One region of the Erwinia sp. 009765445 genome, then DNA from elsewhere that is predicted to be linked to it. Evidence: predicted binding sites of a transcription regulator. Region 1 holds the regulator's gene; each other region holds the start of a gene.
The links. Region 1 encodes CRP, which controls carbon source genes, mostly activating them, when cyclic AMP is high. Its sites were predicted from a motif close to ATGTGANNNNNNTCACAT; they were not measured.
Positions count from the first base shown of each region.

Region 1 (7,473 bases):
CGATAATCAGCCCGGCAAGGGTCCCCAGCGCTCTGTGCTGGATCCGGACTCTGGTGGCGCTGTAACCGTTCTGACTGACAAACATCACCGTCATCAAAATCCAGTAGGGCTTGGGCAGGTTAAAGAACAGCGCCAGCGAGCTGGCAAAGGTCAGCATCACCGCAAAACGGGCGGCGGTGCGCAGCGCGGCGGACGTCAGCGACAGATAACTTCTTATGGCCGGGAGCAGCGGCAGACGGCGCTGGCGGTCGGCCATCAGGTCGCGCTGATAAAGTGGGCGCTGAGTGCGCAGGACGCGGGCAATGCGGCTGAAGTGGTAATAACAGAAGTTGCCGACCGGATTGTCCCGGTGCTGGCGGGAAATTTTTTCCAGCGCCTGAAGCTGCTTATCCATGGTAAATCGCTCAGGCAGCTTATGATAAAGGATATCGTCTGCCAGCTCGCGCAGCCTGGCCGCAATGGTCTGGGCGTTCCAGCGGATCACCGCTTCGGCGTGGCTCTGTTCCACCAGCTTCTGCACCTCTTCCGGCTGATGCAGGCTGACGGAGATATGCTCCTGCAAATCCAGCGCCACCTGAAAGGCGCGGGTCAGCCGCTTGTGATGATTATCGTTATTGGCGGCCAGCATGTGCATTTGCTGGTAGCAGGTGGTGATCAGATCGACCGCTTTCTGCTGACGGGCCAGCAGCGGCGGCAGGGCTTTTTCCGGATCGGTGAGTTTAGTCAGCAGGGTATATTTAGCTTCACAGTAACCGGCCAGCTCCCGATACAGCAGGCTCAGCGTTTCGCGCATCGGCTGCTCTTTCCACAGCCAGAACCAGAACCAGTTGAAGACGCCGTACCAGACCGTGCCCAGTACGTAGAGCATCGGCGGCTGCCAGATTGGCATCCTTCCCGCCAGGCTGAGGGTGAAGATCGCCGCAATCAGCGAGCCGGGCAGCAGTCGTCCGTGCAGCGGGCTGATCTCTCCGGTCACGCCGAGCAGCATCGCCATCACGAACAAAATAGCGGGCAGGGGAACCTGGTGTGCACCCAGGTACTGGATCAGAAAGCTGCTGGAGGCAAACAGGCTACCGCCCACGATCAGGCGTTTGAAAAAGCGTTTATGCGGGGTATCAAGACCGGCGATGTTGCAGCAGGCCGGGACTAAGGAGAACAGCAATCCCTTTTGCAAATCGCCCAGCAGCCATCCGATAGCAACCGGTAAACAGAGCACCAGCGTCTGGCGCAGTGCGTAGTTGACTTCAGGGTGATAAATGATTCGACGCCACATCACTCCGTACCAAATAAAAAGGCGCAACAGAGACTGTTGCGCCGAGGATCAGAGCCGGTTAGCGTGTGCCGTAGACAACGATAGTTTTACCGTGCGCCGAGATCAGGTTCTGATCTTCCAGCATTTTCAAAATACGCCCAACGGTTTCACGGGAGCAGCCAACAATCTGGCCGATCTCCTGACGGGTGATTTTGATCTGCATTCCGTCAGGGTGAGTCATGGCATCCGGCTGTTTAGCCAGATTGAGCAGGGTTTGCGCGATGCGACCAGTCACATCGAGGAAAGCTAAATTGCCCACTTTCTCGGACGTTACCTGCAGGCGGCGCGCCATCTGCGAAGAGAGACGCATCAGAATGTCGGGGTTCACCTGGATCAGCTGGCGGAATTTCTTATAGGAAATTTCAGCGACTTCGCACGCGGTTTTTGCCCGTACCCACGCACTGCGCTCCTGACCCTCTTCGAACAGGCCAAGCTCGCCAATAAAATCGCCCTGATTGAGGTAAGAGAGGATCATCTCTTTGCCTTCTTCATCCTTGATCAGCACCGCTACCGCGCCTTTGACGATGTAGTAGAGGGTTTCCGCTTTCTCACCCTGGTGAATCAGCGTGCTTTTGGATGGATACTTATGAATATGGCAATGTGACAGGAACCATTCAAGTGTCGGGTCTGTTTGCGGTTTGCCGAGAACCATTCGCTGTTATCCTCTGTTGTCATCGTGCCTTAAATACAGGGGCAGAGTTCCCTGTCAGGCGTTGAAATAGTCAAGCGTTTCCCTGTCAGGAAATTTATTCGGCTTCTGTGGGAAGCCAGGCTCGTTATGTCGTTCCGTTTCGTCAAAGCTTGTAGAGTACTGACGAAAGTATTACAGCCTTGTTTGTAGCACAGCTTTGCACGAGTGTCTTCTGTTGTCTCGCTTCAGCATAGTGCGAAATCTGCTGCATTGCCGTTTTTGTTGCTAAAGCGTAATCTGGTGTTAACTGAATGAATTAGAGGAGTTTGTTATGCAGGCACGTGTCAAATGGGTGGAAGGGCTGACCTTTTTGGGAGAATCCTCATCAGGACATCAGGTGCTGATGGATGGCAACTCAGGGGATAAAGCACCCAGCCCGATGGAGATGGTGTTGATGGCAGCGGGCGGTTGTAGCGCGATTGACGTGGTTTCAATCCTGCAAAAAGGCCGTCACGATGTTAAAGACTGTGAGGTTAAGTTGACCTCCGAACGGCGTGAAGAGGCTCCGCGTCTCTTCACCCATATCAATCTGCATTTTATCGTAACGGGTAACGCATTGGGCGATAAAGCTGTGTCCCGCGCTGTCGATCTCTCAGCAGAAAAATATTGCTCCGTTGCGCTGATGCTGGGCAAAGGTGTGGAGATCACTCACAGCTATGAAGTGATTGAGCTGTAAAATATCCCGAGCCCCGCACTGTCGGGGCACTACTCTATCTTCTTCCCTTCGATTAACCGTTGCACCAGCGGCCCCATGATCAGCTCCATCGCCAGCCCCATTTTGCCGCCAGGTACCACCAGCGTGTTGATGTGAGAGATAAAAGAACCCTGCAGCATCGCCAGCAGATAGGGGAAGTCGATATCTTCCAGTCCCTGAAAGTGGATCACCACAAAACTTTCATCCAGCGACGGGATGCCCCGTGCGGCGAACGGATTGGAGGTATCAACGGTCGGGACGCGCTGGAAGTTAATGTGCGTGCGCGAGAACTGCGGAGTGATGAAGTTGATGTAATCCTCCATAGAACGCACTACCGAGTCCATTACCGCTTCACGCGAGTGGCCGCGTTCACTGGTATCACGCACCAGCTTCTGGATCCACTCCAGGTTAACGATAGGCACCACGCCAACCAGCAGATCCACATGCTGTGACACATTGTTCTGCGGTGTTACCACCCCGCCGTGCAGCCCTTCATAGAACAACACATCAGTCGGCTCCGGCAGCGGCTGCCACGGCGTGAAGGTTCCCGGCACCTGGTTCCACGGCACCGCCTCATCATAGGTATGCAGATACTTGCGCGACTTGCCGCTGCCGCTTTTGCCGTATTCCTGGAAGGTTTGCTCCAGCAGCGCGAAGTCGTTGGCATCAGGGCCAAAATAACTGATGTGTCGGCCCATATCGCGCGCTTTGCGGATTGCCATATCCATCTCAGGCCGGGTATAGCGGTGAAAGCTGTCCCCCTCCACTTCGGCGGCATGCAGGTTAAGCTGCTGAAAAATTTTGCGGAAGGCCAGGCTGGTTGTGGTGGTTCCCGCGCCGCTGGAACCGGTCACGGCAATCACCGGATGTTTGGCAGACATGTTAGCTCCCTGAGAAAGATCATATCGATCCAGCATTGGTATCATGTTTAGCGCACGGGTGTCACCTTTGCCCCTCTCCGATGCCAAAAAAGCAACGCGCCGCCGCATTTTTGCTGCTTCATTTAGCGCACCAAATTGCTCAGACTGTACAAAACAGTGCAGGAGATAACTTTCAATGAATATGCCTTCGTCACGCTGGTGGTGGGATCTCTCGACCCGTGAATTCAGCGAGCTGGAGATGGACAAGATTGTTGCGGTGCTGCCGATTGGCGCAGTGGAGCAGCATGGCCCGCATCTGCCAGTCAGGGTGGATGCCGCGATTAATGCCGGGATCGTTGCCGAAGCGGTCGGCATGATGCCTGCAGATCTCCCGGTGCTGATCCTTCCCGCACTGCCGGTCGGCAAATCTGATGAGCATCTCAATTACCCTGGCACGCTGACCCTTCCTTATGATGTGCTGGGCAAAGTGTGGTTTGAAGTGGCAAAAAGCGCCTGGCGCGCCGGGATCCGCAAGCTGATTTTCTGGAATTCGCATGGCGGCCAGCCGCAGCTGATGGAGATTGTCTGCCGCCAGCTGCGCATTGAACTGGGAGTATTTGCCGTCGGAGCCAGCTGGTTCCGTACCATCGACTCCAGCGATCTGTTCAGTGAACACGAGCGGCAGCACGGTATTCATGGCGGTGAGTCGGAAACCAGTGTGATGCTGCATCTTCATCCGGATCTGGTGCAGATGAAATATGCAGAGGATTTTGTATCCGCCTCGGTGGCACTAGCGGAAACTGGCGGCATCCTTACCCCGGAAGGGGGCGTGGGCTTTGGCTGGATGGCGGAGGATCTGCATCCTTCCGGCACCACCGGTAACGCCGCAGCTGCGGATGCCGAACGCGGCAAAATCGAAACCCGGCGGGCGGCTGAGGCGCTGATTAAGCTGATCCGTGAGGTGCAGGCTTACCGGCCACCTTACCAGTCAAAATAGAGTATGCCTTCAGCAGGCGGCATGCCACGCATTTCAGCATGCCGTATTGCCCGCTTTCCTTACCGTGAGATTTAAGGCCGCTCCGGCACGCTGAAGTCCGCTAAGCCATCTGGCTCATCATTGCCTTGATGGTCTCCGCCAGCACGCTGCCAATCGCACTGGTGCCCCGATCATGCCCAATCAGCATCAGATTCTGTGTGCGCTGCGCCAGCTCGCGCACCGGAATATAGATCAGCCTGCCGCTGCGCAGATCGAACTCAATATCAAACGGCGTCAGGAAGGTCAGCGCCTGGTCGACCATCGCCGCCTGACGCATCACCTCGATCGAATTGGTTTCAATGACCGGGTGCACGGTCACTGATGCCCGAGAGAACAGATCGTTCAGATAAGGGCGGATCACCATCGACTTGTCGGCAATCACCAGCGAATGGGGCACGCAGTCGCTCAGGCGCAGGCTGGTTTTATCCGCCAGTGGATGGCCGGGTGCCACCACCGCCCCAAGCCTTCCGACCGCACTGCCCAGCGTACGGAGGGAAGGGGGTAAATCAAAATCGAATCCCAGCCCTAAATCTGCCTCGCCCGACTCCACCGCGCTGGTAATGTCGTGACCGGTGGTCATCTGCCGCAGGACTAATTTTACCCTGGGATTTGCCCGCCGGAATTCAGCGGCCACGCGGGGGATCAGATTGGCCGCCAGCCCGCTCATCATCGCTACCGTGACTTCGCCACGCCGCAGCCCCTTCAGCTCCTCAATCTTAATCTGCGCCCATTCCAGCTCTTTAAATGTCTGGCGGACGTGGTGGATCAACACTTCTCCGGCGGCCGTCAGCACCATTTTGCGTGGCAGGCGTTGGAACAACGGGGTGCCGAGTTCTTCTTCCAGCGCGAGGATTTGCCGGTTAATGGCGGAAGCTGAAATATGCAGTCTGCTGGCCGCTTTACGGATTGACCCGCTGCGCGCCACTTCATCCAGATAGGTCCACAGGCGATGCTGAAGCATGACGACTCCGTAGTGTTGCCTTTAAGGCATCGTTGAGTACGAAAAACTGTGCTTTTAAGGTAACGAAAATCGCGGCATAACTGAACAATCTTCAGTTGAGGGGGCATAAAAATGGCAGGTGTAAGTCGCAGGGGATTTGCAAAGATGCTGGCGGGCGCGGTGATGTTACCGGCTCTGGCGCCGTTACTTTCTCGTAAAGCGCTGGCCGCGGATAAGAGCATCAAAATCGCATTGTTGTTGCCGGGTTCCGTTGCCGATGGCGGCTGGAGCATGCTGGCGTATCAGGGGCTCCAGGCGCTGAAAAAAGAAGGTTTCACCGTGGCTTACAGCGAAAGCGTGCCGCAGGCGCAGATGGAGCAGGTGATCCGCGGCTATGCCGACGACGGTTACTCGCTGATTATCGGCCACAGCTTTGAATACGGCTCGGCGTTTGCCGAAATTGCCCCTGACTACCCGGATACCCACTTCTTCGCTTCAACCTTTAAGCCGGATGAAACCGCGCCGGGCAATGTGGAATACGTCAATCTTGCCTATCTGCAGGCGGCTTATGCCGCAGGCGCTCTGGCAGCTCTGATTTCCGATAAAGGTAAAGCGGTCGGTTTTGTCGGCGGCGGTGATAATCCAACACAACAGGCGATGATGCGTGCCTTTATTGCCGGTGCCGAGAAAACCCGCCCAGGCGTGAAAGGGCTGGGCGTGGTCACTGGTGATTACGATAACGCAGCGAAGGGCCGGGAAGCGGCAACTACCATGATCGGCAACGGAGCCGACGTGATCTGGCATGCCGCTGATGTGACCGGGCTGGGTGCGCTGCAGGGTGCTGCCGCCGCGAAAGTTAAAGCCATCGGCTGCTATGCCGATCAGATGGATGTTTCCCCGGCGTACATTGCCTGCAGCCTGAAGCAGAACCTTGACTGGATGGTGGAAGAAGTCGGCCATTCCGTGGCGAATAACGCCTTCCTCGGTGGCAAAGAGTGGGCACCGACGGTGGCAAAAGCCTGGTCTGTGGTGCACGGTAAAGAGCAGTACAACAGCAAGCTGGTCAGCGCTGAGGTATGGCAGAAATTCACTGCCATCTGGCAGCAGCTGGATAATGGCACCATCGTGCCGAAAGTGTGAGCAAACCTGAGGTGATGGTAGCGATGCAGCCCCGCGTAGCGTTAAACAAAGTGACCAAGCGATTTGCGCGCGTCACGGCGAATGACTGCGTGTCGATGAATGTCGCCGCAGGGGAAATCCATGCGCTGCTCGGTGAGAACGGCGCGGGGAAAAGTACCCTGATGCAGATCCTGTACGGGCTGTATCAACCCGACGAGGGCGAAATTGTTATCGACGGGCAGCCGGTGATCCTCCGCGATCCGGGGGATGCCATCGCGCACGGCATTGGCATGGTCCATCAGGAATTTATGCTGGTCCAGCCGATGACCGTGGTGGAGAACGTGATCCTTGGCCTGAAGGAAACCCGCAGCTGCCGCCTGGACTTGCAGGCGGCAGCGCTACGGTTACAGGCGCTTTCCGATCGCCACGGACTGGCGGTCGATCCCTGGGCAAAAATTCAGCATTTGCCAATCGGGGTCCAGCAGCGGGTAGAAATCCTCAAGTTGCTGTATCGCGATGCGCAAGTATTGATCCTCGATGAACCTACCGCCGTGCTGACGCCGCAGGAAAAAGAGGGGCTGTTTGCCACGCTTCACTCGCTACGGGAAGAAGGACGCTCGGTGGTGATAGTGACGCATAAGCTCTATGAAATTATGGCCGTGGCGGATCGCGTTTCCGTGATGCGCGGTGGCAGGATGATTGAAACGGTGGCGGTGGACGACACATCCGAAACCGATCTGGCTCGCCGCATGGTGGGGCGTGATGTGGTGCTGCGGGTGGAGAAAACCCCGTGCCAGCGTGGCGAGGAGATCCTGCATGTG
Region 1 covers NZ_JBYUWC010000008.1:191,443-198,915, forward strand. The annotation lists gene AC3Y5R_RS10970 (YccS/YhfK family putative transporter) at 1-1,273, opposite strand, end outside; gene crp (cAMP-activated global transcriptional regulator CRP) at 1,332-1,964, opposite strand; gene AC3Y5R_RS10980 (OsmC family protein) at 2,275-2,679, shown strand; gene AC3Y5R_RS10985 (phosphoribulokinase) at 2,709-3,578, opposite strand; gene AC3Y5R_RS10990 (creatininase family protein) at 3,754-4,554, shown strand; gene AC3Y5R_RS10995 (LysR family transcriptional regulator) at 4,655-5,554, opposite strand; gene AC3Y5R_RS11000 (BMP family protein) at 5,666-6,673, shown strand; gene AC3Y5R_RS11005 (ABC transporter ATP-binding protein) at 6,670-7,473, shown strand, end outside.

Region 2 (7,473 bases), on a different contig from region 1:
CCAGCCCGGAGATGCAGGCAGAGCAGCCATCAACAAAGCCCTGATGGATCAGGGAGTCTGGGCCGTTCAGCACGTCAAAATTATCAATGCCTTCCGCCGCTTTCAGGAAGCCGCTCAGGCTCTCGTAGCTGCCCGCGCTGTCCTTGATGCCGACAATGTTCGGGTGAGCGGCCAGCTTGCGCACCGTCTCCGGTTGCAGCGTGTTGCCTGTGCGTGCCGGAATGTTATAGAGGAAGACCGGCACGTCCAGCGCATCGGCGACTTCTTCGTAATGGGCGATCAACTCTTCCTGCTTCAGCGGAACGAACCAGGGAGTGATCACCGAAACGGCATCCACGCCCAGAGCCGCAATTTGCTTGCCGAGGCGAATGGTTTCACGGGTGGAGATCTCGCCAATGTGCGCGACCACGTGCGCTTTGCCTGCCACTTCTTCCATGCAGGTTTTCGCCACGGCCAGCTTCTCTTCGGCGTTCAGCACGAAGAACTCGCCGTTGGTGCCGCCGCAGAAAATGCCGTTACCGGCTGCCAGCTGACGCTGGATCTGCACGCGCATGGCCGCTTCGTTATAGTCGCCATCTTTAGTGAACGGCGTGACGATGGCGGTCAGTACGCCGGTGATTTTTTTGTTCATGGTGTCCTCTTAATCTGTTAGTGATTCTGTGCCGGGAACAGCGCCAGATAGACGTCGCGGACATCATTTGCGCTGACCGGGGCAGGAACGTTTTTCATCAGGCGCTGTACGTCCAGCGCGGCTTCGACGAGATAGGGCAGGTGATCTGAGCCGATGCCAAGTTCATCCAGGCTGGCGGGCAGCTTCAGGCGCTTCACCAGCGCGGAGAAATAGTCGACCAGCGCCACGGATTTCTGTTCTTCGCTCAGTGACGGATCCGCATCCGGCAGCAGGTCATAGGCCTGAGCAAATTTGCTCACCGCAGCCGGGCGCACAAACCGCATGCACGGAGCCAGCAGGATGGCATTCGCCACGCCGTGGGGAATGTGGTACTTGCCGCCGAGCGGATAGGACATGGCATGAACCAGGTGCGTACCGGCATGAGCAATCGCCGCGCCGCCGTAATAAGAGGCCCAGAGCATGTCGAGGCGGGCTGCCAGGTTGCCAGGTTCTGCTACGGCAATTTCCAGGCTGGTAAACAGTTTTTTCAGGCCAATCAGCGCATAGTTATCGCTTACCGGATTCGAAACGGTGGCGGTGAAGCACTCAATCAGATGGCAAAGCGCGTCAATACCGGTAGAGGAGGCGATGTGTGCAGGCATGCTGGTGGTCAGTTCCGGAGCCAGCACCACATAGTCTGGCAGCATCACCGGGGAGATAATGCCGACCTTGGTCTCTTTCTCCGGAATGGCCAGAATAGCGTTTGGCGTGGCTTCTGAGCCGGTGCCTGCGGTAGTCGGGATCAGCAGTGAAGCGGTGCGGCGCTGTGGCTTTTCGCCTTTCAGCAGCGCTTCCAGCGTTGGCGCATTCTCCATGCAGAGCACCGACAGCAGTTTAGCGACATCCAGCACGCTGCCGCCGCCGACGCCAATCACCAGATCCACACCGTCGGTATCCAGCGTTGCTGTAATCGCGGCCACATCGTGCTGGCTTGGCTCTGGCGGCACGGAGTCAACCATGGTCACTGCCTGAACCTTACTGCCAATTTGCTTAATCAGCGTCTGCACCGCTGGAATGCCAGCGATGTTCTTATCGGTCACCAGCAGGACGTGCTGGACGCCGTGCAGCAGATAGCCAATGTCATTGAGAGTCTGGTAGCCACTGATTACGGTGCTGTTGATATTCATTCGCCTTACCTTATGCCTTGCCGTCGTCAAATTGATTATATTTCGTCATTTTCCCGCCAGAATGCGCGAGCTGTGCCTAATTTTATAGGATAAATTGATTTCGATTAATTTGATCTTGCTCACATATAATCAATCATGATTGAATATAATCATATTCAGCGGAGGCCATCGGCTTCCCTTCTTTTCAGCAGGAGACGAGATGACGCGCAATCAGTGGAAGCAGCCTGTACTGGCTATCGCCGACGACTTTACCGGGGCTAACGATGCCGGTAGCGGTCTGGCCAGAGCAGGTGCGCGGGTCAACGTACTGTTTGATGTGGCGGCGGAAGTGGCAGATGTGCAGGCGGATGTATGGGTAATCAGCACCGACAGCCGGGCAGTCAGCGCGGAGATAGCGGCACAGCGTACCCGACTGGCGGTTGAACGCTGGGCGGAGAAAGTTCGTGACGGCTGGATATTTAAGAAGATGGATTCAACGCTGCGCGGCAATCCGGGCGCAGAGACAGAAGCAGCCTTACTGGCAAGCGGAGCCGCTGCGGCGCTGGTGGTGCCTGCGGTGCCGAAACTGGGCAGAACCACGCGGGAAGGTCTGTGCTACATCCACGATCGCCTGCTGACGGCGACAGAGTACGCCAGCGATCCTAAAACGCCGGTGAGTAACGCCAGCGTGCTGGCGCGGCTGCAGGAACAAATTGAGCTGAAGGCTGGGCTGTTGCCGCTTTCTACGGTACGCAAACCGGATCTGGCTGCCAGCATGGCTGCGGCCATAGCTGAAGGACAGCGGCTGATCGTGGTGGATGCCGAAACCGATGAGGATCTGCTGCACATCATGCGTGCGGCTGCGGCGTTACCGGCCAGGCCACTGCTCGCCGGGGCTTCCGGACTCAGTGATGCACTGAGCGACCTGCTGACGGAAAGTGATGAGGCCAAAGCCTCTTTATCCGCGTCGCTGAGTCCTCAGTCTACAGTGCTGGCGGTGGTCGGCTCGATGAGCGAAATTGCCCGGCAGCAGATTTCCCGGTTGCAGCAACGCTATCCGCTGCAGCTGATTGACGTCAGCATTCAGCAAATTTTCAACGGCGAGGGTGCAGATGCGCCATGGCGGCAACAGGCAATCAACGCGCTGCAACAGGGGCAGCACTGCGTGATTCGCACCTGTCAGCAGGCGAGCCAGCGCGAGGAAATTGACGCGCTCTGTGCGCAGTATGGCCTGACCCGCCAGCAGCTGGGCGAACAGATTTGCGCTTTCCTGGCCGGGCTGACCCGCGATGTCCTCAGCGACGTGCAGCCTGCCGGGCTGTATCTCTCCGGCGGAGACGTGGCGATTGCGGTGGCGCGAGGCCTGGGGGCTGAAGGGTTCAGGATTATGGGGCAGGTGGCGGGCTGTGTGCCCTGGGGCCAGCTGCTGAAGAGCAAAAACGACCTGCTGGTGCTTACCAAGGCTGGCGGTTTTGGTGATGAAAACACCCTGGTAGAAGTTTTTCGTTTTATTGAGGAGAAGGCTGGTGAGTAAAATTATTGCGGTTACCATGGGCGATCCGGCGGGTATTGGCCCGGAAATTATCATCAAATCCCTGGCGGAGGGAGAGCTGTCAGGTGCACCTGCAGTGGTGGTGGGCTGCGCCAGTACGCTGCAACGCATTATAGGCATGGGCATCACACCACAGGCTGAGCTGCGGGTGCTGAACAACGTGGCTGACGCGCACTTCGCGCCGGGCATTATCAATATCATCGACGAGCCGCTGGCTAACCCACAGGCGCTGAAGCCGGGCGTGGTGCAGGTTGAGGCAGGTGACCTGGCTTACCGCTGCGTGAAAAAGGCCACTGAGCTGGCGATGGCGGGCGAGGTACATGCCATTGCCACCGCGCCGCTGAATAAAGAAGCGCTGCATTCGGCAGGGCATCTGTATCCCGGCCACACGGAGCTGCTGGCGAAACTCACTGACAGTAAAGATTACGCGATGGTGTTGTACACCGATCGGCTGAAGGTGATCCACGTGACCACCCATATCGCCCTGCGTAAGTTCCTCGATACGCTGAACCGTGAGCGCGTGGAGACGGTCATTGGCATGGCAGAAACCTTCCTGCGTCGTGTTGGTTTTGATAATCCACGCATTGCGGTGGCCGGGGTTAACCCTCATGCCGGAGAAAATGGCCTGTTTGGTGACGAAGAAATTAAAATCGTCGGCCCTTCCGTCCAGGCTATGAAAGCGGAAGGCCTGAACGTCTTCGGCCCGTGCCCGCCGGACACGGTTTTCCTGCAGTGCTATGAAGGCCAGTACGATATTGTGGTGGCGATGTATCACGACCAGGGACACATTCCGCTGAAGCTGCTCGGCTTCTACGACGGGGTGAATATCACAGCCGGACTGCCGTTTATCCGCACTTCTGCCGACCACGGAACGGCATTTGATATTGCCTGGACAGGTAAAGCGAAGTCTGAGAGCATGGCGATCTCCATCCAGTTAGCGATGCAGCTCGCATAAGGAAATATGAAGGGACAAAGTCGCCTCGACCAGATTATGGACTATCTGAAAAGCCATAATCTGGTGACCGTCGATCAGCTGGTGGCTGCGATTTCAGCGTCACCGGCGACTATCCGGCGGGATTTGATCAAGCTCGATCAGGAAGGGGTTATCAGCCGGTCGCACGGCGGGGTGACCCTCAACCGTTTTATCCCTGCTCAGCCGACCACGCTGGAGAAAATGCAGCGCAACCTCGCTGAGAAGCAGGCCATTGCCCGGGCGGCAGCCAGTATGGTCAGCTCAGGTGATTCGGTGGTGCTGGACGCGGGTACCACGATGATGGAACTGGCCCGACAGCTGACGCATCTTCAGTTGCGGGTGATCACCGCCGATCTGCATATCGCGCTGTTTCTGTCTGAATTTAAACAGATTGAGGTGACGATTATTGGCGGACGGATTGATGATTCCAGCCAGTCCTGTATTGGCGACCATGGCCGCAGGCTGCTGAGGAATCTCTATCCCGACGTGGCGTTTGTCAGCTGCAACTCCTGGAGTCTGGAGAAGGGCATCACCACGCCGACCGAAGAGAAAGCCGGTCTGAAAGAGGATCTGCTGGCCAATGCGCGACGCCGGGTTCTGCTGGCCGACAGCAGCAAATACGGCTCCTGGTCACTGTTCTGCGCCACGCCGTTGCAGAACCTGACCGATATCGTCACCGACAGCCACCTGAGTGATGACGTATACCACGAATTGTGCGGGCAACCCTTCGACCTCCAGCTGACCCAATCCTGAAGCACAAATAAAAACGGGCGACCCTGAGGTCACCCGATAATCACCGTTGATTATCTTACGGCGCGACGGACGGAATGTTGCGTCCGTAGTAAATCTCACGCATCTCTTTCCACAGCAGATCGGTAATGCGTTTGTGCTCCTGCTGGCTCAAATCTTCCGGTCTGGTGTTGAACAGGTAGTGTTTCAGATCGAACTCTTTCAGCAGCATCTTGGTGTGGAAGATATTCTCCTGGTAGACGTTCACATCCATCATGTCGTACATCGACTTCATGTCTTCGGACATAAAGTTCTGGATCGAATTGATCTGATGGTCGATGTAGTGCTTAACACCGTTAATGTCGCGGGTAAAACCGCGCACGCGATAGTCGATGGTGACGATATCGGATTCAAGCTGGTGGATCAGATAGTTCAGCGCTTTCAGCGGAGAGATCACGCCACAGGTCGACACTTCGATATCGGCGCGGAAGGTACACAGGCCGCCTTCAGGGTGGCTTTCCGGGTAGGTATGCACGCAGATATGGCTCTTATCCAGGTGCGCAACCACGGAATTTGGCAGCGGACCAGGGTGCTCAGAGTTATCGATATCTTTCGGATCGATCGGCTCTTCGCTGACCAGGATCGTCACGCTGGCGCCCTGAGGCTCATAGTCCTGGCGGGCGATATTCAGCACGTTAGCGCCGATAATCGAACAGGTTTCGCTGAGGATCTCCGTCAGGCGGTTGGCATTGTACTGCTCATCAATGTACGCAATGTAGCCGTCACGCTCCGCATCGGTATTGGCGTAACAGATATCGTAGATACAAAAACTCAGGCTTTTCGTCAGATTATTGAAGCCATGTAGTTTTATTTTTTGCAATTTAGTTCACCCCCTTAAGATGGCCGGTCATTCGGCCAGCGCATTCAACAGATATTGCGGCAGGGCAAAGCTGCCAGTGTGGATCGCCGGATTGTAGTATCGACACTGCAGACCTGCCGCGTCAAAACGCGCCTGTAGAGTGGCGGTATCCAACTGACGCAGCGCCGGGTTGTCGCTGGCCCAGGCAAAGGTCATGATGCCACCGTAATAGGTGGGGATCGCTGCCTGGTAGAAGCTGACGTCGCCAAAATAGTGGCTCAGCTTGCGATGGCTGTTGACAGCTTCATCCTGCTGCAGGAAGCACACGCCATTTTGCGCTACAAAGATGCCATTTTCATTAAGGCAGCGGCGGCAGCCTTGATAAAACTCTGAGGTGAACAGGCTTTCGCCCGGACCGATGGGATCGGTGCAGTCAGAGATAATGACGTCAAACTTGTCGGCACACTCACGGACGAAGTTAACGCCATCGTCAATCACCAGATTGAAACGAGGATCTTCATAAGCGCCAGCGCTGTGGTTTGGCAGGTACTGCTTACAGAAGGTCACCACGCCCGCATCGATTTCCACCATAGTGATGTGTTCGATGTTTTTATGACGGCTGACTTCACGCAGCATGGCACCGTCGCCACCGCCGATAATCAACACCCGCTTAGCCGCACCGTGGGCCAGCAGCGGAACGTGCGTCATCATCTCATGATAGATAAACTCATCGCGCTCGGTGGTCTGCACCACGCCGTCAAGTGCCATCACGCGGCCTAAGGCGGCGTTTTCAAAGATGATCAGATCCTGATGTCCGGTCTGCTCACGGTACAGTACTTTGTCGACAGAAAAATACTGTCCGAAACCGGCATGAAGCGTTTCATACCACATTTCTTTTTCGGCCATGATAGGGTTCTCTTGGTCAAAACTGCCACGAAAAATGGGCGCGATATAATAGCTAACTATGACCGTGGTTGCACGGTCAAATTATCAGCAGGAAAGGAGGCTGGGACGGGGATTATTTCACGTAGGCGAGCAGACTCAGGGAATCCCGGGCCAGTGATTTGCACTTCATGTCGTTAGGGACGGCGATGCCGCTGAGATCTTTGTAGCTGTCTTCGCCCAGCGACTTCATGTTGTAGCTGTTGTAGTTGCTCAGATCCCAGCGATTCTGCTGGGCAAAGAACACCAGCGCCCGGCGGATCTGACCGTCCGGTAAATCCTGGTAGCCACAGTCATTCTTAAGATAAACAAACACAGCGGTCAGATCCGCCAGATCTTCCGCTTCCGACTCGCTAAGCGCAAAACTTGTCGACGAGAAGCCAAACAGACCCAGTAACAACAGAGCCTTGATGCTTTTCTTCATAATTGTTCTCAACCGATTGCAATAGCCTGACGTTAGCACAGTTATTGGCAGGCTACAGTCAATTTTGCCAGGGAAATGTCCGGATCTGATGATTTTCTTGTTCCCGGGGAAACAACGCGGCTCAGAAACTTGACCTTCCCTGAGGGGCAGGGTAAAGGAAATATTCCCACGTCTCTTAGTGTCTACTCTGTCACCTTTTAACGCCTGCCATCACTGGA
Region 2 covers NZ_JBYUWC010000003.1:87,227-94,699, reverse strand. The annotation lists gene AC3Y5R_RS03905 (dihydrodipicolinate synthase family protein) at 1-631, opposite strand, end outside; gene AC3Y5R_RS03900 (iron-containing alcohol dehydrogenase) at 649-1,797, opposite strand; gene dtnK (D-threonate kinase) at 1,997-3,310, shown strand; gene AC3Y5R_RS03890 (D-threonate 4-phosphate dehydrogenase) at 3,303-4,283, shown strand; gene AC3Y5R_RS03885 (DeoR/GlpR family DNA-binding transcription regulator) at 4,290-5,054, shown strand; gene speD (adenosylmethionine decarboxylase) at 5,110-5,910, opposite strand; gene speE (polyamine aminopropyltransferase) at 5,938-6,795, opposite strand; gene AC3Y5R_RS03870 (YacC family pilotin-like protein) at 6,908-7,255, opposite strand.
Region 2: AC3Y5R_RS03900 (iron-containing alcohol dehydrogenase) is a predicted target of CRP. The motif match lies at 1,905-1,922, and genes of this name have one in related genera.

Region 3 (7,473 bases), on a different contig from region 1:
TAACGTCTCCGCGCCATAAAGATGCTGAGTACCAATCACAAACCACACGTTAAGCGCGTTAAGCTGAGTCATACAATTCTCCTTAAATTTTGGACGGGCGCGCGGCGAACAGCGGTTCGGACGTTTCACACCACTGAAGGTAACGCAAATAAAGTTGCTGATAATTTTCGACGCGAGAGGCGTCTGGTTGCAGGGTGGTGGCAATCGGACTGGCCATTTTCTGCTGGGCGGCAGGGACATCGGCATGCACTCCGGCGGCGACGGCAGCAAAAATCGCTGCGCCCAGCGCACAGCACTCATCAGAGGCGACGATATCCAGCGGCCGGTTCATCACATCACAGCACACTTGCATGATTGCCGGGGATTTGCGGGCGATACCACCCAGCGTCAGCAGGCTTTCAACCGGGATATCCTGCTGCTCAAAACACTCCATAATGGCGCGTGCACCGAAAGCGGTGGCGGCTATAAATCCGCCGAACAGTGCCGGGGCATCGGTGCCAAGGTTCAGATCGGTGATCACGCCTTTCAGGCGCTGGTTGGCGAAAGGTGTGCGACGTCCATTGAACCAGTCCAGTACTACCGGCAGGTGATCCAGCTGCGGATCGGCAGCCCAGGCGGTAGTGAGTTCGTTAAGCAGGTTCTTCTGGATGCCTGCCAGCTCTGTCTGCAGATGAGGGTGCTGCTCTGCAGCCCTGGTCAGCGGCCAGCTCAGCAGGTGGCTGAACCACGCATACATATCACCAAACGCCGACTGTCCTGCTTCCAGCCCGATCATCTCCGGCATCACGCTGCCGTTAACCTGTCCGCAGATCCCCTTAATCGCCCGGCTGCCCACGCGGTTCTGGTCGGCAATCAGGATGTCGCAGGTCGAGGTGCCGATAACTTTAACCAGTGTGTAAGGTCCGGCACCAGCACCCACCGCGCCCATATGGCAGTCAAAAGCACCGCCGGAAAGGGTGACGCTCTCTGGCAAGCCAAGGCGGCTGGCCCATTCTGACGTGATTTTTCCGACTGGCAGATCGGCGGTCCACGTCTCTGTGAACAGTGGGAAGTCAAGATGCCGGGTCAGTATCGGATCAAGCTCGTCAAGAAATTCTGCTGTTGGCAGCCCCTGCCAGTCGGGATGCCACAGCGATTTATGCCCGGCGGCGCAGCGGCCGCGGCGAATGGCTTGTGGTGCCGTGGTGCCACTGAGCAGGGCCGGAACCCAGTCGCACAGCTCAATCCACGACACTGCTGCCTCACGCACTGCTGCATCTTCACGGCTGACGTGCAGGATTTTGGCCCAGAACCATTCCGATGAGTAAATGCCACCGATAAAGCGCGAGTAATCTTCAAACTTCCCGCTGTGACAGAGTGCGGTAATCTCCTCAGCTTCTTTAATGGCGGTGTGGTCTTTCCACAACACAAACATCGCATTGGGGTTTTCCGCAAACTCAGGACGTAGCGCCAGCACGTTGCCGTCGCGGTCGATGGGAGCAGGGGTCGATCCCGTGGAGTCCACGCCGATGCCAACCACATTCAGCCGTTGTTCAGGTGACAGTTTAGTGACAACGTCACCAATTGCCTGTTCAAAAGCATCGATATAGTCCTGTGGATGGTGACGAAACTGGTTAATGCGGCTCAGACAGAACTGGCCTGCCTGCCAGCGTGGATAGGCAACAACCTGCGTCTGCAACTCTTCTCCACTGGCACAATCGACCGCCAGTGCGCGGACTGAATCGCTGCCAAAATCCAGCCCTATAGTGATAGCACCCAACTGCATTATCTGATCTCCTGGCGGTAGGTAACTGCTGTCTTACTACCCTAAGAAGCCGCGGCCGGGGCGGTTAGGAAGCGAACGCTGTAGATATGCACTTTTCTGTCATCAGAGGCGCTTTTGTGACCGCGGTCAAATGTAATGAGTTGATTAAACTGGCTGAATATATGCACGAATCTGCTGTTATCTCAGGGTGTGATAACGCTCTCCCTTTCACGGAATTAATCCCGATACAACTAGCGCTTATCGGTGCCTTAACGGGTGTCATGGCCCGAATGAATCGTTATTACAGCCTGTTAAGCGTTCAGGCATTCCAATTGATACCGTTTACATCACACCGCCAAAAGCGGTGACTTTGCCGGAGAGCCTCATGCACAAAATTTCCCACGCGCTGGCCGCCGTTGGCCTCGCAGCCGTTATGTCACAATCGGCTATGGCGGAGACCCTGAAGCTGGGTTTCCTGGTCAAGCAGCCAGAGGAACCCTGGTTCCAGACCGAGTGGAAGTTTGCCGATAAAGCCGGTAAAGAGCTGGGTTTTGAAGTGATCAAAATTGCCGTTCCCGACGGGGAAAAAACCCTGAACGCCATTGACAGTCTGGCCGCCAGTGGGGCTAAAGGTTTTGTTATCTGCACGCCTGACCCGAAACTGGGTTCGGCTATTGAGGCCAAAGCGCGCAGCTATGACCTTAAGGTGATCGCGGTGGATGACCAGTTTGTCACCGCAAAAGGGAAGCCCATGGACACCGTGCCGCTGGTGATGATGGCGGCCACCAAAATCGGCGAGCGTCAGGGGCAGGAGCTGTATAAGGAGATGAAAAAGCGCGGATGGGAGGCGAAAGATACCGGTGTGATGGCGATCACCGCCGATGAACTGGATACCGCCCGTCGCCGCACTACCGGCTCAATGGATGCGTTGAAAGCGGCCGGTTTCCTGGCAGCGCAGATCTACAAAGTCCCGACCAAATCCAATGATATCCCTGGCGCATTCGATGCCGGTAATTCGCTGCTGGTGCAGCATCCCGGCGTGAAACACTGGCTGATCCTCGGTATGAACGACAACACCGTCCTCGGCGGCGTGCGCGCCACTGAAGGCCAGGGGTTCAAAGCACCGGATGTGATTGGTATCGGCATTAACGGCGTGGATGCGGTCAGCGAACTGTCGAAAGGTCAGCCAACCGGCTTCTATGGCTCGCTGTTGCCAAGCCCGGACGTGCATGGCTACAAGAGCACGCAAATGCTCTACAACTGGGTAACCAAAGGGACCGAACCACCGAAATTTACCGAAGTAACTGATGTGGTGCTGATTACCCGCGACAACTTCAAAACCGAGCTGGCTAAAAAAGGCCTGATGTAAAACCACAGAGGGCCGCGCATCAGGCGGCCCTAAGGTTACAGTGTCACGTATGCAGGAGGATCAATGAGCACGCAACCCCCTTATCTCAGCTTCCACGGTATCGGTAAAACCTTCCCCGGTGTCAAGGCGCTTCAGGATATCAGTTTTGACTGTGCGGCTGGCGAGGTTCACGCGCTGATGGGCGAAAACGGTGCCGGAAAATCCACGCTGCTGAAGATCCTCAGCGGCAGCTATCAGCCCAGTAGCGGCGAAATCCGCGTGAAAGGCCAGCCGGTCAGCTTCACTCACACCACCGATGCGCTGGATGCGGGGATTGCCATCATCTATCAGGAGTTGCATCTGATCCCGGAGATGTCGGTGGCTGAAAATATCTACCTTGGCCAGTTGCCGCAGCGGGCTGGTTTTGTGAATCGCTCGCTGCTGCGTTATGAAGCGGGCCAGCAGTTGCAGAACCTTGGTATGGATATCGATCCGGATACGCCGCTGAAAAACCTCTCTCTGGGGCAGTGGCAGATGGTGGAGATTGCGAAAGCTCTGGCGCGAAATGCCAAAGTGATCGCCTTTGATGAGCCAACCAGCTCGCTTTCCGCTCGTGAGATTGAGCATCTGTTCCGGGTGATCCGCCAGTTGCGTGAACAGGGAAGAGTTGTGCTGTATGTCTCACACCGTATGGAGGAGATTTTTGCCCTCAGCGATGCGATTACCGTGTTTAAAGACGGACGCTACGTGCGGACGTTCAAAGATGTCAGTCAAACCAGCCATGATCAACTGGTGCAGGCAATGGTCGGTCGCGAAATTGGCGACATCTACGGCTATTCACCGCGAAAAACGGGTGAAATCAGACTGCAGCTGAATAACGTGCAGGCTAAAGGCGTGCGGATGCCCGTTTCCCTCAGCGTGCGTGCCGGGGAAATCGTTGGGCTATTTGGCCTGGTCGGTGCCGGGCGCAGCGAGCTGATGAAAGGCCTTTTTGGCGCAACCAGACTGACCGGCGGCGAGCTGTTGCTGGATGGTGAAAAGCTGGTGGTCAGAGAGCCTGCTCATGCTATTCGTGCCGGAATTCTGCTCTGTCCGGAAGACCGTAAGGCTGATGGCATCATCCCGGTGCATTCAGTGCGCGACAACATCAATATCAGCGCCCGTCGCAACAACCTGACCGCCGGATGCCTGATTGATAATCGCTGGGAAAGCAAAAATGCTGAGTCCCATATTCATTCACTGAATATCAAAACCCCTTCGGCGGACCAGCCGATCATGAACCTGTCCGGCGGTAACCAGCAGAAAGCGATCCTCGGACGCTGGCTTTCGGAAGAGATGAAAGTGATCCTGCTGGATGAGCCGACCCGCGGCATTGATGTGGGAGCGAAGCATGAAATCTATAACCTGATTTATGCGCTGGCGGATAGGGGCATCGCGGTGCTGTTCGCCTCCAGCGACCTGCCCGAAGTCATGGGGCTGGCCGACCGTATCCTGGTGATGCGCGAAGGGGAAATCGCCGGTGAGCTGAGCCATTCTGAAGCCACTGAAGCGCTAACCCTGAGCCTGGCTATGCCAAAAACCACCCAAAAAACTGCCGCTGTGGCCTGATCTGAAGGAGATCTCTGATGTCATCTTCCACCACTTCCTCCGCGACGCCACCGGTACGCTCTCAGCGCGTTAACCTGGGCCGCATCTGGGATAACTTCGGCATGCTGGTCGTGTTTGCCGTGCTGTTTATTTGCTGCACCTTGTTTGTGCCGAACTTTGGCTCGCTGATCAATATGAAGGGGCTTGGACTGGCGATGTCGATGTCCGGCATGGTGGCCTGCGGCATGCTGTTCTGCCTGGCCTCAGGCGATTTCGATCTTTCCGTCGCTTCAGTAATTGCCTGCGCCGGGGTCACCACCGCAGTGGTGATCAATATGACCGAAAGCTTGTGGATTGGCATCGCTGCCGGTCTGCTGCTCGGTGTGGCCTGCGGCTTTATCAACGGCTTTGTGATTGCGAAGCTGAAGATCAATGCACTGATCACCACGCTGGCAACGATGCAAATTGTACGCGGCCTGGCCTATATTTTTTCCGACGGTAAGGCGGTGGGTATTGAAGATGAACGCTTTTTTGCGCTGGGATATGCCAACTGGCTTGGCGTACCTGCGCCGGTCTGGCTGACCATCGGCACCATGGTGATTTTTGGCTTCCTGCTGAATAAAACCACGTTTGGCCGCAACACGCTGGCGATTGGTGGCAATGAAGAAGCGGCAAGACTGGCAGGCGTGCCGGTGGTGCGTACCCGCATCATTATCTTTATTCTCTCCGGGCTGGTTTCGGCCGCCGCGGGTATTATCCTCGCCTCACGCATGACCAGCGGACAGCCCATGACTTCGCTGGGCTATGAGCTGATTGTTATCTCAGCCTGCGTGCTGGGTGGCGTGTCGCTGAAGGGCGGCATCGGCAAAATTTCCTACGTGGTGGCCGGGGTGCTGATCCTTGGTACGGTTGAGAATGCGATGAATCTTCTCAATATCTCGCCGTTCTCACAGTACGTGGTGCGCGGTCTGATACTGTTAGCTGCGGTGATTTTCGACCGCTACAAACAGAAAGCCAAAACGGCCTGAGGAGGCGTCATGTATCATCGTTTAGCCCCGGTGGCGCAATCAAACCCGCTGCTACCCGGCTATCCCTTTAATGCCTGGCTGGTGGCCGGACTGACGCCGATTAACGCGGGTGATCCTCTCGATTTTTTTATTGACCGGCCTCAGGGCATGAAGGGCTATATCATTAACCTGACTACCAAAGGACGCGGTCAGGTGTTCAGCGGCGAGGACGCTTTCGACTGTGAACCCGGCGACCTGCTGCTGTTCCGGCCAAAAACGCCGCATTACTATGGTCGATCGCCGGGAAGCGACAGCTGGCACCATCGCTGGATCTACTTCCGCCCGCGAGCCTACTGGAGCGACTGGCTGGTGTGGCAGGATGAAACCCGCAGCGTCGGGCGGCTCAGGTTGCCGGAACCGCTGCGCGGGGAATTCGAAAGGTTGTTCGCCAATATTGAGCAGACTCACACTTCAGGGCGACGCTTTGCCGAAGAGCTGGCGATGAATCTGCTGGAGCGGTTGTTGTTGCGGGCGGTGGAAGAAGATCCGCGCAGCCATCAGCAAATCCGCGATCCGCGGGTAATTGAGGCCTGCCAGTTTGTCACCAGTAATCTGGCCGGGGAACTGAAAATCGACGAGGTAGCCAACCACGTCTGCCTTTCTCCTTCGCGGCTGGCCCACCTGTTCCGCGAGCAGATGGGCGTGAATCTACTGCGCTGGCGTGAGGATCAGCGGGTGATCCGCGCCAAGATGCTGCTGCAGAATACTCAGGAACCGATCGCCACCGTGGGTCGCATTGTCGGCTACGACGATCAGCTCTATTTCTCCCGTGTGTTTCGTAAAAGGGTTGGCGTCAGTCCCAGCGACTTCCGCCGCCGCTCGCATGATGCGCATGATGCGCTGGTCGCCCAGGAGACCTGGGATTTGCCCAGAAGTGCCAACCAGTAACAATCCTCCCCTAAATAATTCGAGTTTCAGGCAGGCGGCCAGCGAGCAAATCCCCAGGATCTTACTCTGGTAAGTGACTGGAGGTGTGCTCGTGCAGCCAACGCACATGCAACTCGAAGTATGACGGGGAAACAATTAAGGTAATTCCCGCTTGTTCTTACCCGGATGATGGTCTTAAATCATCAGGGTCAGAGACAAGAGGAATGCAAATGAGCGACAAAATTCGTGTAGGGCTGGTCGGTTACGGCTTCGCCAGCAAGACCTTCCATGCCCCGTTAATCGCGGGCACCGCCGGGATGGAACTGGCGGTTGTCTCCAGCAGCGATGCCGGCAAAGTCCATGCCGACTGGCCAACCACTCAGGTAGTGTCGGACCCACAGGCGCTGTTTGATGACCCTTCGCTGCAGCTGATCGTAATTCCGACGCCGAATGACACCCATTTCCCGCTGGCGAAAGCCGCGCTGAATGCCGGTAAGCACGTGGTGGTTGATAAGCCTTTCACCGTGACCCTTTCGCAGGCCCGTGAACTGGATGCGCTGGCAAAAGCCAAAGGGCTGCTGCTGTCAGTGTTCCATAACCGCCGCTGGGACAGTGATTTCCTGACGCTGAAAACATTGCTGGCGCAGGGCACGCTGGGTGAAGTGCGTTATTTCGAATCGCATTTTGACCGATTTCGTCCGGAAGTACGTAACCGCTGGCGCGAGCAGAAGGGTGCAGGTAGCGGCATCTGGTACGATCTGGGGCCGCACGTGATTGACCAGGCTTTGCAGCTGTTCGGTTCGCCAGTGGCGATTAACGTTGATATGGCTGAACTGCGTCCGGGTGCCCAGACCACGGAT
Region 3 covers NZ_JBYUWC010000002.1:278,867-286,339, reverse strand. The annotation lists gene araA (L-arabinose isomerase) at 1-72, opposite strand, end outside; gene AC3Y5R_RS03345 (ribulokinase) at 83-1,765, opposite strand; gene AC3Y5R_RS03340 (arabinose ABC transporter substrate-binding protein) at 2,130-3,113, shown strand; gene araG (L-arabinose ABC transporter ATP-binding protein AraG) at 3,177-4,700, shown strand; gene araH (L-arabinose ABC transporter permease AraH) at 4,718-5,707, shown strand; gene araC (arabinose operon transcriptional regulator AraC) at 5,717-6,634, shown strand; gene AC3Y5R_RS03320 (oxidoreductase) at 6,844-7,473, shown strand, end outside.
Region 3: AC3Y5R_RS03340 (arabinose ABC transporter substrate-binding protein) is a predicted target of CRP. The motif match lies at 1,880-1,897, and genes of this name have one in related genera.

Region 4 (7,473 bases), on a different contig from region 1:
TTGGCCCGCTGGGTGAGATGACCACTGAGCAGTTTAACAGCGGCCTGCAGGATAAGCTGATGGGACAGGTACGCCTGGTGCTTTTGGGGAAAGCATTTCTCAACTCCGGCGGCTCGTTCACTCTGACCACCGGTATTCTGGCGCAGCAGCCAATCCGCACCGGTGTGAATGCCACTGCGGTGAACGCGGCGCTGGAAGGTTTTGTAATCTCGGCGGCTAACGAACTGCCAGGATTACGCATTAATGCCGTCAGCCCGACGGTGCTGACCGAAGCGCTGGACAGTTATGGGCCGTTCTTTCCGGGGTTTGAAAGTGCTGATGCCAGCCGGGTTGCTCTGGCCTACCGCCGCAGTATTGATGGCGTGGAAACCGGTAAAGTTTATCGCGTATGGTGAGGAATGCAGGGCGGTGACTCTGCCGCCCGGCAACGATCCCGTAAAAAAATTGCCCCTTGTTAACCCCCGTCTTTTTACCCTTTATCTGCCGGATAATCCCCCAATGCCTTCAGGGATGTGCCGGTTAAGGCAGTAATTCTTTTAGCCTTTTTGTCCTTTATTCTTACCGGAAAATAGCATTCGTTAAAAAGTATAGCCAATGCTATACTCAAACCCCTGATTTTATTGTCTTTTTTTTTACGAAAATTCATGGCAGGATGCGTTTCTCAATGAGTCTCTTGCGCTTATTTTTTATGCGAGATCTGTTCTTTTGATGCTTGCGCGGTGACACGGCCGTCAAGCTGGTATAACCACAATGAATCTATATGCAACGCTTATTCTGGCCTTTGGCATGTCGATGGACGCATTTGCGGCGGCAATCGGAAAAGGGGCGAGCCTGCATCGTCCCAGTTTTAAAGAAGCTCTTCGCACCGGGTTAATTTTTGGCGTGATTGAAGCGTTAACCCCTCTGATTGGCTGGGGAGTGGGTATTGCGGCCAGTCGTTATGTGATGGCCTGGGATCACTGGGTCGCTTTCACACTGCTGTTTGTGCTCGGTGCACGCATGATAGTGGAAGGATTCCGCAAGAAAGAAGCAACGGAAGACGCGCCGAAACGCCACGGTTTCTGGCTGCTGGTGACCACCGCTGTGGCAACCAGTCTGGACGCGATGGCCGTGGGCGTGGGTCTGGCCTTCCTGCAGGTGAATATTGTGACCACCGCGCTGGCGATTGGTGCTTCCACCATGATTATGGCGTCTGCCGGTATTCTGCTGGGCCGCTTCCTTGGACCGGTAATGGGTAAATGGGCTGAGATCTTCGGTGGCGTGGTGCTAATCGGCATCGGCACCAGCATTCTGGTGGAACATTTAGGTCTGCTGGCCTGATTGATTTTGTCACTCTGTGGCGGGCGCAGTTCCGCTTATTCCGTTTTTGTTTCCCTTTCGCTCTGCCGCCTTCAAGTCAAATTTGTGATCTGGTTCAAATTTTATTGCCTGAAAATAACCCTTCTTGTATACTTTTTTTGCGTTATACCAAAAAAATTTGAATCAGAGGCAGTATGAAAAAATTCTTTAACTACGTGTTTCGTTGCTATGTTCAAACGTTTAAACATGTACCGCCAGGCGCTATGTATTAACAGTTCCGGCCAGAAACCCTCGATAACCGCGGTCAGGGAAAGACTGATGGTTATCACTTTCCCTGTCGCACTTCTCTTGATCCAGCTCCTCTAACTGACATACTGAAAAATTTCGCTAATCCAGTCGACAAATACCCTGACGCGCTGCGAAAGGTGGCGATTCTGTGGGTAAAGTACCGATACCGGGATCGGCGGTGGTAACAGCTCCGGCAGTACAATTGCCAGCTTCTTCTCTTCCAGTTCCTGCAGAACCCGATAGCGGGGGATTTGCACAATGCCCATCCCTGCCAGGGAAGCGGCAGTGTAGAGGTCTGCACCGTTAACGGCTACCAGCTCAGGTAACTGCACGATTTTCAGTTCATCGCCGACAGCGAATTCCAGTGGCATGGCCCGGCCGGTCGCGCTGGAGATATAGTTCACCGCATAGTGCCCTGCCAGTTCTTCCAGCGACTCAGGCACACCATATTTTTCCAGATAGCCCGGGCTGGCGACGGTGATCTGTTCCAGCTGAGTGACCCGACGTCCCACCATCGAACTGTCCTGCAGGTTTCCGGCGCGCAGCACGCAGTGAATGCCTTCCCTGACCAGATCGACAAAACGGTCATCTTCGCTGATTTGCAGACGAATATCGGGATAGCGGGCCATAAAATCACCCAGCGCGGGCACCACGAAATTCTTTGCCAGCGTGCCCTGCATATTGACCCTCAGCAGACCTTTCGGCACGGTGTTACGGAACTGATTTTCCGCTTCTTCCATATCCGCCAGAAGCCTGACGCAGTTGCGGTAGAACCGTTTGCCATCATCGGTCAGCGTAACTGTGCGTGTGGTGCGCTCCAGCAGCCGGGTGCCAATCCGCGCCTCCATTCTTTTCAGCAGATTAGTGACGGTAGCGCGGGGGATCTGCAGATCTTCGGCCGCCTGGGTAAAGCTGCCGCGCTCGGCAATTCTCACAAAGACCTGCATCTCCTGAAAACGGTCCATCTCAGCCTCATTGTTAAAGTAAACGGAATAAAGTTACTCATTAGCGCTTAATTATCTTTTATGCAATATCAATCATGCTGTTTGCACACTGACATTCAATTGAGGAAGAGATCATGACTTCGACTAATAAAGTAGCAATCGTCACGGGTGCATCACGCGGTATCGGGGCGCAGATCGCTTTACGCCTGGCAGAGGATGGTTACAACGTGGTGGTTAACTACGTCAGCAAAGAGAAAGAAGCGCTTGAAGTGGTGGAGCAACTGAAAGGCGTGGGCGTGGATGCGCTGGCGGTACAGGGTGATGTTTCTGATGCTGCCGCCGTTGCCGCCCTGTTCGATGCAGCAGAGAGCAAGTTTGGCCGTCTGGACCTGCTGGTGAATAACGCCGGGGTGCTGAAAACGCAGCCGCTGGTTGAGCACTCAGATGAGCTGTTCACCCAGACGTTTGGCATCAACGTGCAGGGGACATTTAACACTCTGCGTGAAGCGGGAAAACGCATGAAAGATGGTGGCAGGATCATCAATCTTTCCAGCTCGGCAGTGGCGCTGAACATGCCGGGTTATGCTATCTATAACGGCAGTAAAGCGGCTGTGGAAGCTTTTACCCGTACTTTTGCCAAAGAGCTGCGCGGCCGCAATATCACGGTCAATGCCGTGGCGCCGGGACCGGTAGCTACTGAGCTTTTTCTCAACGGTAAAAGCGACGAGTTGATCCAGTCGCTGGCCAATATGAATCCGCTGCAGCGCCTTGGCCAGCCGGATGATATTGCAGCTGTTATCGCTTTTCTGGCCAGCGAGCAGAGCGGCTGGATTAACGGCCAGGTGATCCGTGCTAATGGCGGGATGGCATGATCTTTTTTTGCTTTTTTCGCCCTACACTGAGTAGTGACCCCCCTTGCTGCGATCCAGACCCAACAGGGATGGAAGATGATGATTCTCCGCAAGTGTTGTGACTATAAGGTGTTAAAATATGGAATTTAAAGACTATTATGCCCTGCTGGAGGTTGATCCCTCTGCAGATCTGAAAGCCATTAAAACTGCCTACCGGCGTCTGGCCCGCAAGTATCATCCGGACGTCAGTAGCGAAAAGGACGCTGAAAGCAAATTTAAAGAGATGGCCGAAGCTTATGAGGTGCTGAAAGACAGCGAAAAGCGTGCCGAATACGATCTGCTCCGCCAGCATCGTGACGATCCCCGTTTCTCTCAGCCTCCTCCGGATTACAGTTACGAAAGTGGCCACCGGCAGGGCAGCCAGAGTTCTCATGGTGACTACTCAGACTTCTTTGAGTCCATTTTTGGCCGTCAGGCTGCTGGTGGCGGGTACCGGCGTGCCAGCCACGGGGCTGTTCCGGTGCGCGGTCAGGATCTGGAAATGGAAGTGCCGCTGTTTCTGGAAGAAACCCTGCAGAGTGAGAGCCGTAGCGTATCCTATTCACTGCCGGTGTTTGACGTGATGGGTCGCCAGACCGATGAAGTCGCCAAAACACTGAAGGTGAAAATTCCTGCAGGTGTGGTGGATGGTGAGCGTATTCGCCTGAGAGGTCAGGGTGTGGCTGGGATCAACGGCGGAGCTAACGGCGACCTGTATCTGATAATCAAAATTGCGCCGCATCCGCTGTTTGAAATTGACGGCCATAATTTGCAGATTGTGGTACCGCTGACTCCGTGGGAAGCCGCGCTGGGTGCTTCTGTTCAGGTTCCCACGCTGAGCGGAAAAATAGCGCTGACGGTGCCCGCCGGAAGTCAGAATGGTCAACGCCTGCGAATCAAGGGTAAGGGACTGGCCGGTAAAAGCAGCACTGGCGATCTGTATGCCATTCTCAGGATAGTCATGCCGCCAAAAGGGGACGACAAAATCGCAGAATTGTGGCGCGAGCTGGCAAAGCAGGCCGCCTTTGATCCCCGCACGCAATGGGAGGAAAAATGATGACGGAACAACGCTACACAGTGATTGAAATCTGTCAGGTGGTGGATATCCCGCCAGAAGAGCTGACTGAAGTGGTTGAGCTGGGGGTGATTGCTCCGCTTCAACCGCAAGCCGACTGGATATTTGATTACCACGCGCTGCATTATCTGAAGCGTGCCTGTCGCCTGCGTATTGAACTGGAACTGGAGTGGTCAGGTACTGCCGTGGCGCTGACCTTGCTGGATAAGGTCGACCGGCTGGAGCAGGAGAAAGCACAGCTTAAGCGCCAGCTTGCGCGGTTGTTACATGGCACTCCGGATTGAAAATTTGCCACAGGCCCCGACAGGGGCCTGAGATGAGGGGTCAATCCTGGCTTTGATATTCGTCCAGCGTAGCGTTCTGGCAGGCTTCCTGGCTCTGGCGGGCTTCTTTCTTTTGGTCTTCGCTCAGGTTCATCCACGCGGCGATCACCGTGCGGGCTTCATCTTCATCAAACTCTGGCTTTTCCTGTGCAGATGGGGACTGTCCACGGGCATCGAGGGCTTTCAACTTCGCTATATAGCTGTCCACCGGGCCGGACGATTTTTCCTGAGTGACGAGGGTACACAGATTGGCAATATACCCCTGGGCCGGATCGTCAGATTCTCCCTCAGCATGGGCCGCTCCGGTTGCCGCAAGGGCGGCGAGCAGTAGCATTACTTTTTTCATACTTGCTCCTTATAAAAGGACTTACGTTAATCAGTCCGCGCTCTGAGCACGGCTCGCCAGCTAAGCATAACCGAAGACGTTTTCAATTGTGCTGCACAAGACGTTACTTCATGTACGACCGGATTACCGCGACAATTTTCTCCAGATCCTGCTCTTTTTCCGCTTTATCCAGCTCCTCTTCCATCAGGTGCTCGCGGATATGCCCTTCCAGCACTTCGCTCATTAATCCATTGACCGCTCCGCGAACGGCAGCGATCTGCTGCAAAATGGCAATGCAGCCGGTTTCGCTTTCCAGCGCTTTCTCCAGCGCATCGGCTTGCCCACGGATGCGGCGAACCCGCGTCAGCAGTTTTTTCTTATCGGCGATGGTATGGGACACATGAGCTCCTTGATTAGATAGTATACTGGGGTATAGTATAATTAATTATTGTCAGTGGTGCAGGAAAAACAAGCATGATGGATTTTACCGTATTACTTCAGCAGGGTGCAGGGAATGCGTGGTTATTTATTCCCAGTGCCATTTTGCTGGGCGCATTGCACGGGCTGGAGCCTGGGCATTCGAAGACCATGATGGCGGCGTTTATTATCGCTGTGCGCGGTACGGTGAAGCAGGCTGCACTGCTTGGTCTGGCGGCGACGGTATCTCATACCATGGTGGTGTGGGCGATTGCTCTGGGTGGGATGTATATCAGCAACCGCTTTACTGCCGATGCTGCCGAGCCCTGGTTTCAGCTGATTTCCGGCGGCATTATTCTGGCGACGGCGGCCTGGATGTGCTGGCGGACCTGGCGTGAAGCACATGACTGGAAAAATGGGCACAGTCACGATCATGAGCACAGTCACGACCACGGACACAGCCACGACCACATTCATACTCACGGGCACAACCACGGCCACAGTCACGCCCTGCATTTTCATTCGCATCAGCCAGCCCGGCTAAACCTACAGGGAGGTGCCGCGCTACCTCGCATCGATTTACGCACCGAAGAGTATCAGGACGCTCATGCCCGGGCGCATGCGAACGATATCGAAAAGCGTTTTGCTAACCGCAAAGTGACCACCGGCCAGATCGTCCTGTTTGGCCTGACCGGAGGATTAATCCCCTGTCCGGCGGCCATCACCGTACTGCTGCTGTGCATTCAGGTGAAGGCATTCTCGCTGGGGGCACTGCTGGTGTTGTGTTTCAGTATTGGGCTGGCCCTGACGCTGGTTACCGTTGGCGTGGGAGCCGCGCTGAGTCTGCGCCAGGCGACAAAGCGCTGGAGTGGGCTGAATAAATTAGCGCAGCGTGCACCGTATTTTTCCAGCGCACTTATTGCGGTAGTGGGGATTTATATGGCGATCCACGGCTGGGCGGGGATCTCCGGTCTTTAAACTTAGCGGGGCATCAGCAGAACAGGCCGTTAAGGATTAACGGCCATCAGCTGAGCGAGTTCACAACCAGGTTTTAAACCAGTCAATCTGCTGGCTGATGATATTGCTGAAATGTTCGCCGCTGTACATATCATAATGTTTTGCGCCATCTTCAAGGTGCAATTTCTTCTCCTGTGACGCGACGGCATCATACAGAGCGATGCCCTGCTCGGGAGGATTGACGCTGTCTGCACCGGCAACCACCACAAGAGTTGGACAACTGACCTTGCGGGCATTGTCCTGAGGTTTGTACTGCAGCGTTTCCCGGACGGTAAGAAAAGGGATTTTGATATCCATGGTCGGGAACTCTGCTTTATGATTTTCAAAGAAAGCTTTCGACTCGGCATCATTCAGCACGCGAGTAATGGCTACAAACATCTCCTTGCCGGTGCTGGCCTGTTTTTCGGCCATTTTATCCAGGGTGGCGATAAAGCCGGACTTCTCCTCCGCCGACATTTTGCCGGTGACGATAGCCTCACCATCAGCAAAGGCCAGCTGGCTGACCACGCACTTAATCTGCGGATCCCGGGCTGCCGCCCCCAGCACATGGCAGCCACCAAATGAGGTTCCCCATAATCCAATTTCGGCCACACCCGGCAGTGTCCTGGCCCAGTTGACCACGCTAAGAATATCTTCTATTTGCTGCTCCGGTACCAGTCGGCCTCGCTCGCCACCGCTGGCACCAAATCCCCGATAATCGAAAGTGATGGCAGTAAAGCCCGCCTGCATAAATGCATCGGCAAAGGCGGGCAGCAGCAACTGCTGGATCCCACAGAATCCGTGGCAAAGAATGATAGCGGGGGCGGAAACTTCTGAAGCGGGCGTTCTGACGGTCACGGCGATCTCGCCGGGCAGCGTAAAGGTGGAAACTGGCATATTAACTCCCTGTGATAAT
Region 4 covers NZ_JBYUWC010000012.1:112,634-120,106, reverse strand. The annotation lists gene AC3Y5R_RS14810 (short chain dehydrogenase) at 1-395, shown strand, start outside; gene mntP (manganese efflux pump MntP) at 751-1,320, shown strand; gene azuC (stress response protein AzuC) at 1,494-1,571, shown strand; gene AC3Y5R_RS14795 (LysR family transcriptional regulator) at 1,662-2,552, opposite strand; gene AC3Y5R_RS14790 (SDR family oxidoreductase) at 2,666-3,403, shown strand; gene cbpA (curved DNA-binding protein) at 3,522-4,478, shown strand; gene AC3Y5R_RS14780 (chaperone modulator CbpM) at 4,475-4,780, shown strand; gene AC3Y5R_RS14775 (hypothetical protein) at 4,821-5,165, opposite strand; gene AC3Y5R_RS14770 (metal/formaldehyde-sensitive transcriptional repressor) at 5,269-5,544, opposite strand; gene AC3Y5R_RS14765 (nickel/cobalt efflux protein RcnA) at 5,619-6,539, shown strand; gene uilS (UilS family quorum-quenching N-acyl-homoserine lactonase) at 6,600-7,454, opposite strand.
Region 4: azuC (stress response protein AzuC) is a predicted target of CRP. The motif match lies at 1,403-1,420, and genes of this name have one in related genera.